Regions from separate parts of the Bacillus sp. DU-106 genome, predicted to be linked through region 2. Evidence: riboswitches for the same ligand, from Rfam matches in the RefSeq annotation. Region 2 holds a riboswitch; the other holds the start of a gene.
What was found. A riboswitch is a leader RNA that binds a small molecule or an ion and turns the genes downstream of it on or off. The one in region 2 is predicted to bind magnesium.

Region 1: it holds a riboswitch for magnesium, as region 2 does, so the genes downstream of both, C3Y97_RS07875 (P-type ATPase actuator domain-containing protein) here and mgtA (magnesium-translocating P-type ATPase) in region 2, are expected to answer to the same signal.

What each region holds. Positions count from the first base shown of each region.
Region 1 covers NZ_CP026607.1:1,505,316-1,513,146, forward strand. The annotation lists gene C3Y97_RS07825 (GNAT family N-acetyltransferase) at 1-440, shown strand, start outside; gene C3Y97_RS07830 (YpbS family protein) at 461-733, shown strand; gene C3Y97_RS07835 (sulfurtransferase) at 736-1,569, shown strand; RNA gene ssrS (6S RNA) at 1,686-1,868, shown strand; RNA gene ssrS (6S RNA) at 1,890-2,073, shown strand; gene C3Y97_RS07850 (hypothetical protein) at 2,128-2,577, opposite strand; gene C3Y97_RS07855 (hypothetical protein) at 2,661-2,972, shown strand; gene C3Y97_RS07860 (glutathionylspermidine synthase family protein) at 2,976-4,214, shown strand; gene C3Y97_RS07865 (DUF350 domain-containing protein) at 4,207-4,593, shown strand; M-box (ykoK) riboswitch at 4,798-4,963, shown strand; gene C3Y97_RS07875 (P-type ATPase actuator domain-containing protein) at 5,299-6,024, shown strand; gene C3Y97_RS07880 (5'-3' exonuclease) at 6,157-7,023, shown strand; gene C3Y97_RS07885 (FbpB family small basic protein) at 7,379-7,519, shown strand.
Region 2 covers NZ_CP026607.1:4,134,791-4,142,621, forward strand. The annotation lists gene proI (pyrroline-5-carboxylate reductase ProI) at 1-591, shown strand, start outside; gene sdaAA (L-serine ammonia-lyase, iron-sulfur-dependent, subunit alpha) at 638-1,516, opposite strand; gene sdaAB (L-serine ammonia-lyase, iron-sulfur-dependent subunit beta) at 1,535-2,194, opposite strand; gene rnz (ribonuclease Z) at 3,075-3,998, opposite strand; gene C3Y97_RS20940 (DUF3932 family protein) at 4,188-4,439, shown strand; gene C3Y97_RS20945 (hypothetical protein) at 4,474-5,013, opposite strand; M-box (ykoK) riboswitch at 5,182-5,349, shown strand; gene mgtA (magnesium-translocating P-type ATPase) at 5,681-7,831, shown strand, end outside.

The sequences.
Region 1 (7,831 bases), 2.6 Mb from region 2:
AAGAGGCTATACCGAAGTCTTTATTGCTACTTGCTGATCCAAGTGAACGGCAAATAGCTACATATGTACAAAGAGGATTAACATACGTAGCTAAGCAGGGGGGGAGCGTTATCGGTGTATATGTTCTTTTGGAAACAAGGCCAAAGACGATGGAAATCATGAATATTGCGGTTGCAGAGCATTTACAAGGAAAAGGGATTGGGAAGAAGCTATTAAGGCATGCTGTAGAAACTGCTAAAGGATATGGTATGTCAAAACTTGAAGTTGGTACAGGCAATTCTAGTGTTTCACAACTTGCTTTATATCAAAAATGTGGATTTCGTATTTTTTCTATTGATTTTGATTACTTTTCGAAGCATTATGAAGAAGAGATTATTGAAAATGGGATTGTATGTCGTGATATGATCCGGCTTGCAATGGAATTGAATAAAAACGTATAACTATTTAGGGGGAAGAGAAGATGGAAGTACATAAAGCAATTACAGCACATTCTCGTAAACAAAATGAAAGTGTAAAAGCATGTTTACAATTAGATGCACAGCGTGAAGCAGCTATTGAAGCTGCCGTATCTCTTGCGTCAAATGGGAAAGAATTTTCGGTTGATGTCATTAATGTTGTAACGAAGCAAATTAATGATCTTGCAAAAAATGGTGTTACCTTGCAGCGTAAATATGTTACAGAAGAAATGGTTATGGAGTATGTAAGTCGTTTGAAAGAGAAAGAAGGTCGTTAAAGATGATAGTTACAGTCGAATGGTTACGTGAGCATATAGAAGATGAGAATGTCCGTATAATCGATTGTCGTTTTGATTTAGCGAATCCTAATTGGGGTAGAGAAAAGTATGAAGAAGGACATATTCCTCATGCGTTATATTTTGATTTGAATTTAGATTTATCAAGTCCTATAGCAGAACATGGTGGCCGCCATCCTTTACCAAATATTGAGGAGTTTGCAGACAAGCTTTCGGAGGCTGGTATTGATGAGCATACGACAGTAATTGCGTATGACAGTCAAGCCGGTGCAAATGTTGCTCGTTTATGGTGGTTATGTAACTATGTAGGACATGAGAAAGTATATATATTAGATGGTGGTTTCCCGGCTTGGAAAGAGAATGGACTACCGACAACAACGGAAATTCCTGTTGTTATACGAAAAACATTCAAAACAAACATACAAGATCATATGCTTGTAACGATGGAAACGGTCAGAGAGAATATCCGTGCAGGTGCGGATGTTACATTAATTGATTCTAGAGAGCCAAAGCGTTATGCTGGTGTCGAGGAACTTGTCGATCATAAAGCAGGTCATATTCCGACAGCGGTAAACCATTTTTGGAAGGATGGAATGTTGCAATCAGGACAATTTAAGAATGGAGCTGGGCAACAAGAACGCTTCCAAAATCTTTCGAAAGATAAGGAAACCATTGTATATTGTGGTTCTGGTGTTACAGCGTGCCCAAATATCGTTGCATTAAAATTAGCTGGATTCCAAAATGTTAAATTGTATGCAGGTAGCTGGAGTGATTGGATTTCTTATCCAGAAAATCAAATTGCAAAAGAAGAAGATTAATCACTTGCATGCAAAAATAATTTGTATTAAAATAAGGTCACAAGCAAGAGATTGCTCGAAAAACTTTGTATTTTACACATTGGAAACAATGTGATAATATAACGACAAGTAAATAATACATCCTGCGGTGTACGTAACTTATTTATGTCTAAAACCGATGTTAGTTATACGGAAGCTCAATATTTAGCGACCATCATCAAGCCTTCCTTGTGGAGGAAGATGTACGGTAACTGTGAGGGCATCCACCTGCGAGTAGCGGGTTTTTGGACATTTACGAGGAGCGGCACGTGCGGGGGTCTTATTTCAACTAACCTTATATAAAATTCCTACGGTGTACGTAGCTTATGCATGTCTTAAACCAATAAGTTTAATATGGAAGTTCAATATTTAAATGTAGCTAACATGCCATCTTTTTAAGAAGGAAGTTACAAACATTTGTGAGAGCATCCACCTGTGAGAGCAGGTTTATGGACATCTAGAGAGAACGGCATATGTGGGGCTATATAAAAACCTTACGTTTTATACGTAAGGTTTTTTTGTTGCATAGATATATCAATATTATCTTGATTCACCTGTGAAGTTTCCGTAATAAATGTAGCACTTTCTGTCTTCATCAATCTCTCTTGAATCTAAGGAGAACTCCATAGACATGCCGTCTCGCTGAATATATATAATATCTGAATGAAGAGATGGTAAAATTTCTTCATAGTTCCATACATCTTGACTATCTACTATGTTTGAACTCGTTTCACTTAGTTCTCTAATTTCAAAACCGATGTAGGAGTATGTAGGGTCTGAAGGGTCATTTGCGAAAACTTCTTTTTGAATATAAATAACTGCTGTTCCGTCTGGATCAACCGAAGTTGCAGTAACAACATAAGTATTTTTCTCTTTAATAAAATATTCACAAGTCATGCGTGCGATAATTTCAGAATTAGAAATATTGGCGTAGTTCCATAAAGCAGGATATCCTTTCGTTTCATCATTAAGTCGATATTCTAAGCGCATTTAATCCCTCTTCTTCCTTTTTCTTCTACTTTATCATGCCATCCTATATAATAGGAATAGAATTTAAAAAGGGGAGTGCGAAGGTGACAAAAACGAAATGGCTAGTAGGTGGTGTCGTAACGTCTTTAATGACTGGCACTTTATTTGGTTGCGCACAAGATCTTCCCCCAAAACCAAATGATAATAGTTGTTCTGATTGGGATTGGGATGATGAACTTGGGGTATGGCAGTGTGATGATAGTAGTTCAGGTTATCGTGGGCATTATTTCTATGGTGGGCGATACTATCAAAATAAATCCACTTTTAAAAATTCATCGGCGTTTAAATCGTATCAATCGTCTGCTGAATTTAAAGGTGGAATTGGAAGCGGTTCAAAGGGAGGATTTGGGGGCTAAAATATGTCGCAATACATAAGGGATCGAAAAGAATTTTATTTAAAATATCCGGATTTTTGGTCGGATTTATATGAATGTGAGTATAGTTTGTTTCATGTTTTTTCTATAACAAATCAGACTTTGGACCAATTACACTTAGCGACTGAACGAATGGGGAAAATATTTTTTAAGACTGCTAGACTGCTGCGTAATTTAAGTGACGAACAGCTTCTAGATCTTGGCTTTCCATCCGCGAGTTTATCTTTCATTAGAATGAAAGGGCTCTATCCTGAATCTGTAATTTCGCGATTTGATTTTGCTGTAACAGAGGATAACAAAATCAAAATGCTTGAGTTTAATAGTGATACACCAACTTTTATTGTGGAATGTTTTCAAATGAATGGGAAAGTATGTGGAAATCTAGGCTATGATGATCCAAACTCGGATCAAGAACGATTGCTATCTTCTGGTGTAACGAAAGCAGTAATGGAAGCGACAAAGGGATTAGATAATCCAAATGTTGTTTTTACAGCACATCATGAACATATCGAGGATTGGAATACCACTATGTATTTAAGTCAGCTATGCCATGTTGAAAATAAAGTAGTGCCAATGTCAGAACTTAGAATTACAAAGGATGCTCTAGTCGATAAAGATGGGGCGAAGATTGATGTTTTATATCGCCAAACATATCCGATAGAAGATTTAATTGAGGATCAAGATCCTGAAACAGGAGATTTGGTAGGTGTGGAACTGCTGCAACTTGTAAAAGCCGGAAAGCTTTTTATAATAAATCCTTTGTCAGCATTTTTACTTCAGCCAAAATCAATTCAGTGTCTTATTTGGGGGTTAGCAGAAGAAGAGGCCTTTTATACAAATGAGGAACAACAGTGGATTAAAGAATATATGTTACCTACATATTTAGAACCAGATTTATTTTTAGGAAAAGGTTCTTTCGTTCAAAAACCTTCATTTGGGAGAGAAGGAGATACAATTACGATTCGCGATAAAGACGAAAATATTATGCTTCAAAATGCACACCAAACATATAAAGCGTCACTGCCGATATTTCAAAAGTATATCGAACTGCCAGTCGTATCCTTGGAAACAGAAAAAGGGATCGAGAAACTGTCATATGTGTTTGGTTCGTTTTTAATTGCTGGAAAAGCGAGTAGTATCGGTATTCGCGCGGGAGAAAAGATTACAGGAAATGAATCGTACTATTTACCGGTAGGTATAAAAAGGAGGGGGAAAAATGATTAATTTTTTATTATATTTAGCAGTAACACTCGGTCTTTTATGTATTGGTCTGTTCTTGATGGAAGTGACAACGAAAGTTAAGGAATTTAAGTTAATGGCTCAAGGTAATAAGGCGGTAAGCTATGTGCTTGGAGGGCGATTACTTGGGTTAGCTATCGTTTTATATTCGACAGCAGCTAATTCAATTTCACTTCTTGATATGATTTCGTGGGGAGCAGTTGGGATTTTGGCTCAAATTATCGTCTTTTATTTAGCTGAGTGGCTTACACCACGCTTTAATATAAACAAAAGTCTCGAAGAAGATAATCAAGCAGTCGGTCTTTTTCTTATGTTTTTATCGCTTTCAATTGGGATTGTAATTGCTGGTTGTATAACTTATTAAAAACTTTACGTTTAAACGTAAAGTTTTTTATTTTATTCCGTAAAAGCCCGATTGGTGAGGGCTAATAATCAGTGGGGGATGAACAAAACCCCCACTGATTAAAGTTTCACTTTATATACGTTAGTTTGCCATACCATTTGAAAAAATTGTAGGCTACGGTTGACATCTATTTTAAATAAGAGTAACATTTTCAATGTAATGAAAATAAGTCTCTGTTAGGTGAGGCTCCTGTATAGAGAAATGCTACTGCCCAAAAATGTCGAGAGACGCCAATGGGTCAACAGGAATGATCGAATTAAGGTTTTTCTTAACGTAGCTGGTAATGTACCTATGCTATACAGTGCTAAAACTCGGTGAGGGAGAGGTCCGTAGATTTCTAATTATATTAGAAATCGTTTATTTGTGTATGTAATGGCCGCTACTCTCTTAAGGGTAGGGGTCTTTTTTGTTACCAAGCTATGAGTAATTTCATAGTATAAACTATAAAATTAAACGAGGAGGTGAGGAGCATGTCAAATTCTGACTCGGTTCCGTTACCCATATACTTCAAATCAAAAATATATGATGTAGGCAGGAAACGATTTGTTCCTCCCTCTATATTTATCACAATATAGCGTTTATAAAGCGCGAGACACTTTCACAGTAAAGTGGATAAATTGAGAAACAAAGCGTTTCTTCCTATGTTGTAAAGGAGGAGACGATAATATGTTATATGCAAACAAAACTGTGGGTAACACGTCATATAAACTAAGTAAAAAATCAATAAAAGAACAAACAATGCTCCAAAAAAATAAAGATTTATTAATTGAAATTGCAACAAGAGATGTAAAATCTGTATTTGCATATTTTAAAACAACAAGAGATGGACTATCAATGAAAGAGGCACAAAAACGTATTCAAGTATATGGCCGAAATGAACTAACTTCAAAAAGAGCACTTCTTGCAGAAGTAATGATGAAGCTAGGTGGCATGATTCCAGGTTTTTCAAAACAACGTGTGTGTGATGAATTACAACGTGAAACGATTACTGTATCTAGAGTAGAATGTTCTAGTAGTACAGGGCTAAATAGTGAACTGAAAATGATGGAGATACCTGTGCAAGAACTTGTACCTGGAGATATGATTTTTCTTTCGGCTGGAGATGCTGTGCCAGCTGATGTACGTATTATTTATGCAGATGATTTATTAGTGAATGAGTCTGTGTTAACGGGAAACGAAGCGAATATAGAGAAGTTTGAGAGCTGCTATCACCTTGAACGTAAACGGTTTATTCCATTAAAACGGATGAAAGATTATAATCCACTTGAGCTTGAAAATGTATGTTTTAAAGGTTCGCATATTGTTAGTGGAAATGCAAAAGCTATCGTTGTTTCTACTGGAAAAAATACGTATTCAGGCATCTTGCATACTTGTTGTAGTAGAACGTCTTAATGTGTTAATGATGCTAAATATACAAAAACAATGTATAATAGACAAAGTTGAGCAAAAACGTAGAATGGTAATCTATTTATATAACCTTACGTGATAACGTAAGGTTATTATTTTTTTAATAGGAGAGGAATTATGAAAAAAGTATTATTAGTTGATGGTATGGCACTATTATTTCGTGCTTTTTACGCAACAAGTGTCTACGGACAATTTATGAAACGACAAGATGGAACCCCTACGAACGGGATTCATGGTTATATGAAACACTTATTAACAGCTACGCAAGCGATCGAACCAACACATATCGTTACATGCTGGGATATGGGAAGTACGACATTTAGAACAGAATCGTTCTCGAATTATAAAGCAAATCGTGCAGCGCCACCAGAAGAATTAATTCCTCAATTTGATTTAGTGCAAGAAATGACTGCAAAATTATCCATTCCAGTTATCGGTATGAAAGGCTACGAAGCCGATGATTGTATCGGTACGCTTGCAAAACAATATTGCAATGAAGCTGAAGTTTATATTTTAACAGGTGATACGGATTTACTTCAACTTGTTGATAAGAGCGTTACAGTCATGCTTCTGCGTAAAGGAATTGGAAATTACGAATATTACACACCGGAGAAAATCATGGAAGAAAAAGGTGTAGAGCCGTGGCAAATCGTCCATGCAAAAGCTTTCATGGGAGATACAAGTGATAATTATCCAGGGGTAAAAGGTATCGGTGAAAAAACAGCGTATAAGCTTATTCAAGAGCACGGAACAGTATCCGCTGTACTAGAAAATGTAGAGTCATTAACAAAAGCGCAGCGTACGAAGATTGAAAGTGATTTAGAGAACTTAAATATTTCGTTAGAATTAGCCCAAATTCACTGTGAAGTTCCAATTTCATGTTCACTAGAAGAAGGATTACACACAATGGATGAAGAAAAACTTAGATTTGTTTGTGAAGAAATGAATTGGGGAAGACCTGAAATATTAATAAATATGCTATAAATAGTTTGGGAAGAGGGATGTTGCATAAGTCGAACTTTGACTTGGTGACACCTTCTTTTTGTTTTTGTAAACAGTATTATAATAAATAAAATTATGTCGAACTCAATTTTAAATATATAAATATTTCGACAAGATATAATGATAAAAGTTGATGAAAATAATAACTTTTATCATGAAGTGAATTAATTTCAACATAGTTTTAGATAATCATTTTTTCGTGTTCACAAAGTTGTCAGAAAATAAACGGAATTTTCATATGAAGTTCAAATAGAATTCACAACAATCAATTATTATAAGGACACACAGATAATTCTTTATCTTTTATATAAACCATCCCCCAAGGAGGACAATGAAAATGAGAAAAAAAGTGAGAAAATCTTTTAAACAATTATTAATTGAAAATAAACAATCACTATTAAATAATAAAGAAAATATGAAAGAAATTGAAGAGAGAATTGAGAAACGACATGTAGCATATAGTGGTGCTAGTAATTAAATAAAATAAAAAAGATAGCCTATGCAGGCTATCTTTTTTATTTTATATTGAAAAAACGCTATTCATCTCTTTAATTTATGTAAATTTGCAAGATATTTTTATAGCGTTTTTCTATCAATATTACTCATTTTTCGAGGTTGAAATTGGTATATACCAATTTTTGAGATTCGCTATTCATAATATTACAAAAAATGTTACAATACACTCAAATTTATACTATAAAATCATTTTAATATGAAAAATTGGAATGAAAAGAAAGGAGAGGAATATGAATAAAGATGTCGCTTTGAAATGATTATTATCATTTCATTA
Region 2 (7,831 bases):
CCTTTTAAAGAATACATAAATAATAACGTGCTTATTATTTCATTACTAGCAGGTGTTTCTACTGACTCAATTAGAAAACTACTTCAAAAAGACGTTCCAATTATTCGTGCAATGCCAAATACATCCGCAGCCATTTTAAAATCTGCTACCGCTATCTCCCCTTCAAAACATGCAACAGCGGAGCATATTCGCACTGCAACATCTTTATTTGAAACAATTGGTCTCGTCTCTGTTGTAGAGGAAGAAGATATGCATGCTGTCACTGCATTATCCGGAAGTGGACCTGCTTATATTTATTACGTAGTGGAAGCTATGGAAGAAGCTGCAAAAAAAATTGGTTTAAAAGAAGATGTTGCAAAATCACTTATTCTTCAAACGATGATTGGTGCTGCTGAAATGCTAAAAGCAAGTGACAAACACCCTTCTATTTTGAGAAAGGAAATTACTTCTCCTGGTGGAACTACCGAAGCAGGTATTGAAGTATTACAAGAACATAAATTTCAACAAGCACTTATTTCTTGTATTACACAGGCAACGAAACGATCACATAATCTTGGAAAAACATTAGAACAACTAACAAAAGAAAAATAGAAAAAGGAGCTCAAGTTTATTTGAGCTCCTTTTTCTATAATTACACTTAGTTATTGTTCTTCCCAAAAATCTCTTCTTGCAGGCGACGACCAGTCGGCGTTGCTGCAAGTCCACCTTCTGCTGTTTCACGAAGTGCTACTGGCATCGTTTGTCCGATTCTAAACATTGCCTCAATTACTTCATCACATGGAATTGTACTCGTTACACCAGCTAATGCTAAATCTGCTGAAATCATCGCATTCGCAGCTCCTGCTGCATTACGTTTTACACAAGGTACTTCTACAAGTCCTGCAACAGGATCACACACTAAACCAAGCATGTTCTTTAATGAAATTGCCATCGCTGTAGCTGCTTGATCTTGTGTTCCACCAGCCATCTCAACTGCGGCTGCAGCCGCCATTCCACTTGCTGAACCAACTTCAGCTTGGCATCCTCCCGCTGCACCAGAAATACAAGCGTTATTCGCAACAACCATACCGAAAGCTCCTGCTGTAAATAAGAATTCAATCATTTCTTCACGTGTAGGCTGCAATTTTTCTCTTAGTGCAAATAGTACACCTGGCACTGTTCCAGCAGACCCTGCTGTTGGTGTTGCACAAATAATTCCCATCGCCGCGTTTACTTCATTTGTTGCAACAGCTTTGCTTACTGCGTCCAAAATCGTATCTCCTGATAAGCCTTTTCCACTCTTCATATACGCTTGAACTTTTACAGCATCTCCACCAGTTAAACCAGTTGGTGATTTCACGCCGCGAATACCACGTTCTACTGCTTGCTCCATCACGACTAAGTTCTTTTCCATACCAGCAATTACTTCTTCACGTGAAATACTTCTTGTTTCCATTTCACATTGAATCATAATTTCTGCGATTTTTACATTTTGTTCTTTAGCTTGCGCCACTAGTTCCGCTGCGTTCCGAAACATGGTGTGTCCCCCCTGCAATTATTCCATAATAGTTACTTGACAAATATTTTGTTGCGCTTTTATTTCTTCAATCACTTCATCTGCTAATAATTCATCTGTTTCAATGACCATAAGCGCTCTTCTTCCTTTTTCTTTACGAGAAACACTCATTGTACTAATGTTAATCTCATGTTTCGCAAGGATTGAAGCTACCGCTGCAATAGCACCGAAGCGATCGTTATTTACAATAAGTAGTGCTGGGCTCGTGCCTGATAATTGAAGATCGAATCCGTTTAATTCTACAACTTCAATTTTACCGCCACCAATTGAGCAAGCAACAACTTCAATTTCATCTTCACCTTTATACAAACGAATTCTCGCTGTATTTGGGTGAGGTGCATTGGCATCTTCTTCAATGAATTCCACTTCAATTTCGCGCTCTTTTGCTATTTCTAGCGCCTCTGGAATACGTAAGTCATCTGTTTCAAATCCTAATATTCCACCGATTAGTGCTACATCCGTACCATGCCCTCGATACGTCTTTGCAAATGATCCATATAACGAAATGCTTACTCTTTCTGGTTCATGACGAAACAGCTGGCGAGCAACTTGCCCCATTCTTGCTGCGCCTGCTGTATGTGAACTTGATGGTCCAATCATAACTGGACCGATAATATCAAATACTGAGCGATACTTCATCATAACTCCCCCTAAACCTCTATGAAAAAATTTATTCTACTATTCTATTAAGCTGCTACATCTGTCGCTTTTCCAGTTGTACCACGAATTTGTTCTGCTGTACGAATTGGATAGTTTTTGAATAAAAGTAATCCAATATAACCTGAAATAATACCAGTTATCATAATACATAAGAATCTTAGCATTATTTTCATTTAAAAATGATACAAGATAATCCAGAATAAAGTCTGGTAGCAATCCAAAGTTTAACACAGAAGCCATTGCAAGCATAGCATAAACAAGTGATATAACCATTGCTAATGCAACTAAATTTGCACCCGCTATTCCGCCTAGACTACCTGCTGATGTTCTGAACTCTTTTAAAGAGTGGTGTACCAATTAAATCTCCACCACCTTATTAATAAAAAGCTTCTACTAAGGAACTCGCAATAGCTACACTTGCTAATCATATCGTTTAGCTAAAAAGTGAAAAAGACTTATGACAAATAATAGTAATATCTTTCCTATTATAATTCTCGTGTTACTCTCTCATGATTTAGTCAACTTCACTTGTTACGATAATGACTAAAATACATGCGACTTATCATAAATTATAATCTGCCCTCATTATAGCTTGTTTTTTATAAAACGCTTACTTTTGTTGAATTTTAAAAGTTCTGAATAAAATTCCATTTCTGCTATTTGTATCACTTGTATGTCATCTGACTTATATAACAGTTTTTCTAAATAATCATTATTTCGTATTTTTATCCTATATATTCAAAGCATCCTATTTTTCTGTATCATCCAAGTATAAGTATAAAATAATAACAGTTTTATTTTTAAATTTTTTTAGACATAAAAAAATGGTAACCCACCGTTACCATTTTTTACAAAACTATTATTTTTCTACTGGGAATGATTTCAAATCTGTCGCTATTTCTGTATTAGAAAACAACTCTCTAGCCTCTTTCAATAATTCCTTATATGTATCTCCTTGATAGCGAGAACTAATGTGAGTTAATATTAGTCGCTTCGCATTTGCCTGAAGTGCAATGCTCGCAGCTTGCTTAGATGTAGAATGAAAATAATCATACGCTTGTTGCTCATCTTCTGCTGCGAAAGTCGCTTCATGGACAAGTACATCTGCATCTTGCGCAAGCTCCCTACTCGCTTCGCAATATCGGGTATCACCTAAGATAGTAATAATTCTTCCTTTTTGAGGTGGGCCGATAAACTCATTTCCATTTAATATCGTGCCATCCTCTAATTCAACTACTTCACCATCTTTTAAACGTTTAAAGATTGGACCTGGTTTCACACCCATCTCAAGCAACTTATCAACTAAAAGAGCACCTTGTATATCTTTCTCTACAATACGATATCCAAAGCATTCTATACCGTGTGACAATCTTTTCGTTTCTACATAAAATTCATTATCTTCAAATACGGTACCTTCTTCTGTTATCTCCACAACTTCAAGTGGATATTTCACATGTGTCGTACTTACCGATAATGCCACTTCAATAAATTGTTTAATTCCTTTCGGTCCATACACCGTTAAAGGCGTAGTTCCTCCTTGAAATGAACGGCTACCTAATAAACCAGGCAATCCAAAAATATGATCGCCATGTAAATGCGTAATAAATATTTTTTCAATGCGGCGCGGACGTACAGATGTATGTAATATTTGATGTTGCGTGGCCTCGCCACAATCAAATAACCAAGTTTGTCCTCGTTCTTCTAACAATTGTAAAGCAATTGCTGAAACGTTCCTTCCTTTTGAAGGAACACCTGCACCAGTTCCTAAAAATACAAATTCCACTTTCTTTCCTCCAGCTCTAAATATACTCTATCTCTCATCTTACGGAATGTTATTTCAAATGGCAAATTGAATTTACATAACCAAACATCTAGACAACTATATAACACGAACGTTATACTCAAAAAATTTAGCTATCGTTCGTGTTTTGTGTTAAAATAATTATACTACATTTTAAGGGAGCGTTTTATTATGAAAGAAGTATTTCGTTTACAAACTGATTTTTCATCTTCATTTGATCGCTGGGTAAGTTCTTTCGTGTCTGATCACCCAGCACAATTAGAATGGACAACTTTAAAGGAATTAATCCATGAATATACAACATCACATACAAATGATACGTTACCAGCATATATTTCTTCAGCTTTAACATATTACGCCCAACGCGTTTCAACTACAAACAGTTCAGAGATTGTTATTTTTGAAAACCCTACAATCTCGTAATCTATAATAAAAAAGCACTGGTTACAGTGCTTTTTTATTTATACTTATTTAGCAAATGATTATATTCCGTCCAAAAGTCGGTATACATACTTCGCTCAAACTCATTTGAAATTATCTTTTCACTTGATTTATTAAATAATTCTTTTGCTTGTAGTGCAAAAGAAACAATTTGTTTTCTATATTCATTTTCATTTACTTCTATATGAAGCCCTTCATAGTATATAGCCTTTTGATCAGTAGAAATAACTTTGACAAAATCCTTTAAAACCACATTTTCACCTATATGGTTTATAGTCCAATGAATTGAAATTGGGCATCCTAACATGAGCATAGTGCCACATCCGTGCAAAATAAGCCCCTCTTCATTTTCAATATCACAAATATATTCTTTATCTAAAGTTCGTAACAGAGCTAAAGCTGATTCACTTATTCCCCATTCCTCATCCATACCTGTTTGTGTAATAATCGTTCCATCCACATTTAAATAAATTTCCCCGTGAGAACATAAATCTTCCTGCTCATTAAACAACCACTTTTGATTCTCAATATTTATAATAAAATTTTGTGGTCCCATTACAAATTCCCCTTTTATAAAAATATTTATTTTTCATATTATTTATAATCAATATCATACATTTCATCCCACATATCTATTATAAATCCGTTTAATATTTTAAAAACACAGATAAAAAAGATATTGACACTACAATTTTACAGTGCTAACATTCAACATGTAATTGAATATGGTCTCTGTTAGGTGAGGCTCCTGTATAGAGAAACGCTGCTGCCCAAAAATGTCGAGAGACGCCAATGGGTCAACAGGAAAGGTCGGAATGAAGGCCTTTTTTAATGTAGCTGGTTTCAGTACCTATGCTATACAGTGCTAAAACTCAACGAGGGAGAGGTGCATGTATTTTGTCATACACAAAAACTGTTTTTATTTATGTCTACTAACAGTCTTTGTTGTGGACTCTTTTAACTGCGAATTCAGACCTTTACTCGTTTTGAGTAAAGGTCTTTTTACGTCTATATGCACCTTACTATGAAACAAACATAGCATATTCAGAAACTACTAAATTGTACGGAGGTGAGGAACAGTTGGCAATTGATGATTCGGCCCAGATACCCATACGTTTTACATTCATATTTCATCATGTAGGTAGGAAAGAAACTGTTCCTCACCATTTCAAATAGTTAGGTAACAGATTGTTTCCTCCTTCATGACAGAGGAGGAACTACCGATGTTTAATTTACAAAGACAAGAAACAAAGCATGCTTATGAGCAAGATAGCATGAAAACAAATAACGAATTATTAGTGGAGGTTGCAACACAAGATGTAAGCTCTGCGTTAAAACTTTTAGAAACAACACAAGATGGATTATCTAAACAAGAAGCGTCTCGTAGACTTTCTTTATATGGTCCGAACGAAATAGCTCATAATAAAATGGCACCGTGGTACATTCAATTTCTGTCGGCATTTAAAAATCCATTTATTTTCGTTTTATTAGCTCTTGGAGCACTCTCCTTTTTCACGGATGATATGCAAGGAACAATTGTCGTATCTGCAATGGTACTACTTAGTGCAACAATTCGGTTTTCCCAAGAATTTCGTTCTCAAAAAGCTGCCGATAATTTAAAAGCTATGGTTCGAACAACTGCAAGCGTATTTAGAATAAATGGATTTGTACATGAAACAAAAAATGTAACGAATTTAAATCGAAATTACACAACAGAAATTCCAATTGAGGAACTTGTACCTGGCGATATCATTTCCCTTTCAGCCGGTGATATCATTCCAGCTGATGTGCGTATTGTATCCGCTAAAGATTTATTTGTTAATCAATCTTCTTTAACAGGGGAAGCACTTCCTGTAGAAAAATACGAACACTGCTACCATACAGAAAATAAGCATATCTTACCGACAAACATGAAAAAAAATTACAATCCACTCGATATGGAAAACCTTTGTTTCATGGGAACAAATATTGTAAGTGGTAGCGCAAAAGCTGTTGTCATCTCAACAAGTACCGATACGTATTTCGGCTCTTTAGCCAATAAGGTAATTGGAAAGCGTGTAGAAACAAACTTTGATAAAGGTGTAAACAAAGTAAGCTGGCTCTTAATTACATTCATGCTTATTATGGCACCTATTGTTCTTCTCATTAATGGATTCACAAAAGGTGATTGGCAAGAAGCTTTCTTCTTCGCTATTGCCGTCGCTGTTGGCCTTACACCTGAAATGTTACCAATGATTGTAACTGCTAATTTAGCTAAAGGTGCCGTTAAAATGTCTAAACAAAAAGTAATTGTAAAACAGCTAAATTCTATTCAAAACTTAGGTGCTATGAACATTCTTTGTACAGATAAAACCGGAACTTTAACAGAAGATAACGTTGTCCTTGTTCGTCACTTAGATCCCAAGGGAAATGAATGCAATCGCGTCTTGCAATTTGCCTATTTAAATAGTTTCTATCAAACTGGATTGAAAAATTTAATAGATAAAGCTGTTATTAAGCATACAGAGGAAAACAATACATTTAATCCATCAGCTTTTCAAAAGCTAGATGAAATTCCATTCGATTTCGCCCGCCGGCGTATGTCAGTCATCGTAAAGGATATTTCAGGTGAACATACAATGGTTTGTAAAGGTGCCGTAGAAGAAATTTTATCAATTTGTAACTACACTGAAGTGGATGAAAAAATCGTTCCACTCACCGAGGAAATACGTTCAAATGTCAAAAAAATAAGTGAGACACTAAATAGTGAAGGTATGCGGGTTATTGCTGTGGCTTATAAAAAAGATAGAAGAATAAATGATACAGAGTACACAGTAAAAGACGAAACTGATATGATTCTCGCTGGATATATCGGCTTTTTAGATCCACCGAAACCATCTGCAGCAGCTGCAATTCAAGCATTACAGAAACATGGTGTACAAGTGAAAATTTTAACTGGCGATAACGAAATTGTTACAAGAAAGGTTTGTAAAGAAGTTGGATTAGATATCTGCGAACCAATCCTCGGTTACGAGATTGATTCTTTACCAGATAAAGCATTAGCAAGACTTGCCGAAGAAACGACTGTATTTGCGAAGCTTAATCCCATGCAAAAATCTCGTATTATACACGCATTACAAGGAAATGGACACACTGTAGGTTACATGGGAGACGGCATTAACGATGCTGTAGCATTACGTGAAGCTGATGTCGGAATATCTGTTGATACTGCTACTGATATTGCGAAAGAAGCTTCCGATATTATTCTACTCGAAAAAAGTTTAACTATATTAGAAGCAGGGATTTTAGAAGGACGTACTACATTCGGAAATATTTTAAAATATATTAAGATGACAGCTAGCTCTAACTTCGGTAATGTGTTTAGCGTGTTAGTA